Regions from separate parts of the Enterobacter sp. RHBSTW-00175 genome, predicted to be linked through region 2. Evidence: predicted binding sites of a transcription regulator. Region 2 holds the regulator's gene; the other holds the start of a gene.
What was found. Region 2 encodes CRP, which controls carbon source genes, mostly activating them, when cyclic AMP is high. Its sites were predicted from a motif close to ATGTGANNNNNNTCACAT; they were not measured.

Region 1 (3,155 bases), 2.1 Mb from region 2:
TGATTTTGCCTGCTTTGATATCACGTTCGATGTACGCATCCAGGAAGGTGGATACGCGACCGAAGGACATTGCTGCGCCGTTCTGAGATTTAACAGCGGCCAGGTAGCCGAAGTAAGTCCACTGGATTGCTTCCTGAGCGTTGGTCGCAGGAGCAGAGATATCGCAGCCGTATTTAGCCGCCATCTCTTTGATCTGGCCCAGTGCACGATGCTGTTCAGCGATTTCTTCACGCAGACGGATAGTGGCTTCCAGATTTACGCCGTTTTCCAGATCAGACTGGAGAGAAACGAACTGCGCGTATTTGTCTTTCAGCAGGAAATCGATACCGTACAGTGCAATACGACGGTAGTCACCGATGATACGGCCACGGCCATACGCATCTGGCAGACCAGTCAGAACGCCAGATTTACGGCAGTTCAGAATGTCTTTGGTGTAAACATCGAATACGCCCTGGTTGTGGGTTTTGCGGTATTCGCTGAAGATTTTTTTCAGCATTGGGTCCAGCTCGCGGTTGTACGCTTTGCAAGAACCTTCAACCATTTTGATGCCACCGAACGGGATGATTGCACGTTTCAGTGGTGCTTCAGTTTGCAGACCAACAATTTTCTCAAGGGCTTTGTTGATGTAGCCAGCATCGTGAGAAGTGATGGTGGATGCAACGGAGGTGTCAAAATCAACTGGCGCGTGAGTGCGGTTTTCCAGTTTAACGCCTTCCATTACGCTGTCCCACAGCTTGGTGGTCGCGTCAGTTGCGCCAGCCAGGAAGGATTCGTCACCTTCATACGGGGTATAGTTTTTCTGAATGAAGTCACGGACGTTTACTTCATTCTGCCAGTCACCTTTCGCAAAACCTTCCCAGGCTGTGGCTAACTTTTCATTAAGCTCGGACATGTAACACCTACCTTCTTAAGTGGATTTTTTATTTACTGCCTGAGATAACCATCAATGATGGTCGTCGCCACGCAGGTAAATGACCCAGTATGTCAACCCAACTAACAGACCCCCACCGATAATGTTCCCGATAGTGACAGGGATCAGGTTATCAGTAATGAAGTTCATAATAGTCAGGTGAGAGAAACTTTCCGGGGTTGAACCAACCGCGGTCCAGAACTCCGGGCTCGCAAAGTTGCGGATTACAATTCCCATAGGGATCATAAACATGTTTGCGATACTGTGCTCAAAGCCGCTGGCAACAAACATCGCAACCGGCAGAACCATAATCATGGCTTTGTCCATCAGGCTACGACCAGAGTAGCTCATCCAGACAGCCAGGCAGACCATCAGGTTTGCGAGAATGCCAAGAGCGACAGCTTCGATAAATGTGTGGTGCATTTTGTGGTCTGCGGTTTGCAGGACGTTAAGCCCCCAGCCGCCGTTGGCGGTCATGTATTCGCCAGATAACCACATCAACAAAACAAAGAGCAGACACCCAATCAGGTTACCAACATAGACGTTTAACCAGTTACGCGCCAGTTGGCCCCAGGTTATTCTTCCGCTCGCTTTTGCGACGACAATCAGCACCGTTGAGGTGAAGAGGTCAGCGCCGCAGATGACGCAAAGAATCAGTCCCAGTGAGAAGCAAATACCGCCAATCAGTTTAGCCATGCCAAAAGGCATTGTGGCAGTACCGGTTGTGGCAGTGATGTAAAAGACAAAAGCAATGGAGATGAACACACCCGCGGTGATCGCCAGATAGAAGGTCTTCATCGGGTGTTTCGTTGCTTTATAGACACCCGCTTCTTCGGCAACTTTGGCCATCGCAGCTGGGAGTAAAAGATCAAAAGGGTTGTCAGCTTTCACACTAACTCTCTCTTTATTAAGTCGGCGACGAGATACTAACAAAGCATTATAGAAGAGAAATTGATATAGATCATATCTCGCCTGGCTTATAGGCCCGCAATGTGTATGGTTTTACAGCGAAAGCGGAGTAAGTATTTGATTATCCGTATAAAAATAAATTTTAAAAGTTATGAAAAGAGTTGAATTTTTTCGTGCGCGCTCCCGTAAAACAGTTAATTAAAATGGAGTATTTACCATAAAAAGTAACAGTCAAGCTTAGGTAAGTATTATTATATTTACCCATATTTAACTTTATTATTACAATCAAAAATCATTGCGAAAGAAATAAAAAAACGGGGCAATGAAATTGCCCCGTAATATAGCCCAGACGATTGAATCCGCCTACAGTTGGTAATGTTATATGCGCTTATTTTGACCAGTAAGCGGCTTTAGCCTTCTGTAACTTCTCATACGCGTTCAGCAGCGACTGATGTGCCGGGAAGGCTTTCAGATCGTTATCTACAGCGTGCAGGCCGTAGAACGGTTCTTCACCGCTCAGGGCCGCGCTGGCAGCTTCTACAGCGTCTGCGCCATACATACGCACGAAGGCATTCAGATATTGCAGCGGCTGACGTTCGTCTTCCTGCGAGAGCAGCAGCAGGGTTTGCAGGCAACGGTAGTAGTTTGCGCGTTCTGCGGAGAAGACAGACTGGTTGAACTCCATCGTCCATTCCGTCCATGCCAGCGCCTGATCAAGATCACCACCTGCTAAGGCCAGCATCGCTTTCAGCTCACCAATACGCAGGGTATACCAGCCATTGTCTTTACCGGTTGCCAGACCGAGCAACTCACGCACACGGGTAAAGTCATCGTGACCTTCGTCGTCCAGTTGCGCGATCAGGTTCAGATAGTCTTCCTTTTCCCACTCGCTACCTGGCAGAGACAGTAGTGTTTCACGAAGATGCGCACCCATACTGTTATTTGCCAGCCACAGATCTTCTGCCGGATAAATATCAGACATGCCAGGTACCAGAATACGGCAAGCGTATACGCTCAGGTGTTCGTAGTCGGCAATATAGACTTCTTTATCTTCAGCTTTGAAGATGGCCATCAGGGTGGCGAACTCTTCTTCAGTGGTGCCTGCAAAGCTCCAGTCTACAAACGGGTAGTCCGCATCCTGCTTAAACATATCCCAGGAGATCAAACCGCTTGAATCGATGAAGTGGGTTTCGAGGTTCGCGTGTTCAGCCACTTCTTCGTCGTCGAAGGTTGGCGGGGTAAACACGTCGAGGTCTTTCAGGCTACGGCCCTGAAGCAGTTCGGTGACCGTACGTTCCAGCGCGACACCAAAGTCAGGATGCGCACCAAAGGAAGC
Region 2 (3,155 bases):
TTGCGGCCAAAAGCATTCCCTCGCTGGACGAAAGCTTTGTGGTTATTCATTTCCGCAATCTCGAAGGCATTGATTACCCCTGGCTGCTGGCCATGCTGCAAGGCTCATTCATTTCGCATATGAATACGTTGGTAGTGCCGGGCGGGAAAATGGGGCTGGCGATGGAACTGATTATGTCACCGCTGGTGCAGCGGTTGATGGAAGGGAAGCAGATCGCGTGATCCTTTTCCCTCTCCCCGTGGGAGAGGGTTAGGGTGAGGGCATCAACGCGTATGATGCCCCTTGCATTAAGCCTCGATCACTTCATACGAATGCGTGATTTTTACCGCTTTCTCCAGCATTAACGCCACGGAGCAATATTTCTCCGCAGAAAGATCCACCGCACGTGATACCGCAGCGTCTTTCAGCTCTTTGCCGGTCACAATAAAATGCAAATTGATGTGCGTAAACAGGCGTGGTGCTTCTTCACGGCGTTCAGAAGTGAGTTTTACTTCGCAATCCGTCACGTCATGACGACCTTTTTGCAAAATCGACACCACGTCAATTGCGCTGCAACCACCCGCCGCCATCAGCACCATCTCCATTGGGCTTGGTGCTTTATCGCCGGAGTTCCCATCCATTAAAATCTGGTGTCCGGAAGCGGATTCGCCCAGGAACGTTAAACCTTCAACCCATTTCACACGCGCTTGCATATTCATTAACTCCAACGTTGCATTTTTGGTGACAGATTACGCGTACGTTACATTTCTCGCAACGGAAGGCGACCTGCATCATGCTGAAGCGAGACACCAGGAGACACGCGACAAAAGCTATGCTAAAACACTCTGGATGCTACAGTAATACATTGACGTTACACATGTATGCAGAGGACATCAAACTTTACTGGCTGCGACTATTACGACAGCCGACTTCCCAGGGTATGGGTAAGAATTCGATTGCAACCCCAGAGTCTGGATGCATCTTATGACTCTGGTGACAGCTTATAACAGAGGATAACAGCGCATGGTGCTTGGCAAACCGCAAACAGACCCGACTCTCGAATGGTTCTTGTCTCATTGCCACATTCATAAGTACCCATCGAAGAGCACGCTGATTCACCAGGGTGAAAAAGCGGAAACGTTGTATTACATCGTCAAAGGCTCGGTGGCAGTGCTGATCAAAGATGAGGAAGGGAAAGAAATGATCCTTTCTTATCTGAACCAGGGCGATTTCATCGGTGAACTGGGCCTGTTTGAAGAAGGCCAGGAACGTAGCGCCTGGGTTCGTGCAAAAACCGCGTGTGAAGTGGCCGAAATCTCCTACAAGAAATTCCGTCAGCTGATTCAGGTTAACCCTGACATCCTGATGCGTCTTTCTTCGCAGATGGCTCGCCGCCTGCAAGTCACGTCTGAGAAAGTGGGTAACCTCGCCTTCCTGGACGTAACGGGCCGTATCGCTCAGACTCTGCTGAACCTGGCGAAACAACCAGACGCGATGACCCACCCGGACGGAATGCAAATTAAAATTACCCGTCAGGAAATTGGTCAGATCGTGGGTTGCTCCCGTGAAACAGTGGGCCGTATTCTGAAAATGCTCGAAGACCAGAACCTGATCTCCGCCCACGGTAAAACCATCGTGGTTTACGGAACACGTTAATTCCGGTCAAACGGCGTGCCATCGCAAGGTGTCACGCCGTTTTTGTCTCTACTCCCCATGTGGCGCAGGCTAATTTATCACCCGGAAGTTAACTACGCACTGCGACAAACGCTGGTGTTGTGCCTTCCTGTGGCCGTGGGTTTGCTGCTGGGCCATCTGCAACAGGGTCTGTTGTTCTCCCTGGTTCCTGCCTGCTGCAACATTGCAGGTCTGGACACACCGCATAAACGTTTCTTCAAGCGCCTGATTATTGGCGGCTGTCTGTTTGCAGGCTGTAGCCTCGCTGTACAACTGCTGCTTGCCCGTGATATTCCGCTTCCCCTGATCCTGACCGTACTGGCCATGACGCTTGGCGTGACCGCTGAAATCAGCGCGCTACATGCCCGGTTGCTGCCCGCGTCGTTGATTGCCGCCATCTTCACGCTGAGCCTCGCCGGGAATATGCCGGTGTGGGAGCCGCTACTCATCTACGCGCTGGGAACCCTGTGGTACGGCGTGTTCAACTGGATCTGGTTCCGCCTGTGGCGCGAACAACCGCTGCGCGAATCGCTCAGCCTGCTCTACGTGCAGCTTGCCGACTACTGCGAAGCCAAGTACACCCTGCTCACTCAGCATACGGATCCGGAAAAATCGCTGCCGCCGCTGCTGGCGCGCCAGCAAAAAGTCGTCGATCTGATTAGCCAGTGTTATCAGCAGTTGCACATGCTCGCCGCCAATAAAAATCATGACTATAAGCGACTGCTGCGTATCTTCCAGGTCGGTCTGGATTTACAGGAACATATCTCTGTGAGCCTGCATCATCCGCAGGAGGTGCAAAAGCTGGTCGAACGTAGCCACGCCGAGGCGGTGATCCGCTGGAACGCCCAAACCGTGGCAGCGCGCCTGCGCATTCTCGCTGACGATATCCTGTATCACCGCTATCCCACGCGTTTTAACATGGACAAACAGCTGGGGGCGCTGGAGAAAATTGCCCATCAGCACGCGGAAAACCCGGTGGGCCAATTTGCGGCGTGGCACTTCAGCCGCATCGCCCGTGTCCTGCGGACTCAGCGGCCACTTTACCCCCGTGACCTGATGGCCGATAAACAAAAGCGTCTGCCGCTGCTGCCAGCCCTGAAAAGCTATCTGTCACTGAAATCTGCCGCGCTGCGTAATGCCGCGCGTATCAGCGTGATGCTTAGCACCGCCAGTCTGATGGGCGTCGCGCTGCACTTACCGAAACCGTACTGGATCTTAATGACCGTGCTGTTTGTTACGCAGAACGGTTACGGTGCTACGCGGGTGCGCATTCTGCACCGGGCAGGTGGCACAATCGCGGGGCTTATCATTGCCGGGGTGACGCTGCACTTTCACGTACCGGAAGGCTATACGCTGCTGGGGATGCTGGCTGTCACCATGGTGAGCTACCTGATTATTCGCAAGAACTATGGCTGGGCGATGGTGGGCTTTACGGTCACTGCGGTATACACCCTGCAACTGCTCACGCTCAATGGCGAACAGTTTATTCTCGCCCGCCTGGT

Region 1: a site for CRP is predicted at 1,860-1,877, ahead of focA (formate transporter FocA). Genes of this name have one in related genera too.

Annotation. Positions count from the first base shown of each region.
Region 1 covers NZ_CP055930.1:3,821,337-3,824,491, forward strand. The annotation lists gene pflB (formate C-acetyltransferase) at 1-892, opposite strand, end outside; gene focA (formate transporter FocA) at 944-1,801, opposite strand; gene ycaO (30S ribosomal protein S12 methylthiotransferase accessory factor YcaO) at 2,208-3,155, opposite strand, start outside.
Region 2 covers NZ_CP055930.1:1,671,573-1,674,727, forward strand. The annotation lists gene HV107_RS07990 (phosphoribulokinase) at 1-221, shown strand, start outside; gene HV107_RS07995 (OsmC family protein) at 288-692, opposite strand; gene crp (cAMP-activated global transcriptional regulator CRP) at 1,003-1,635, shown strand; gene HV107_RS08005 (YccS/YhfK family putative transporter) at 1,693-3,155, shown strand, end outside.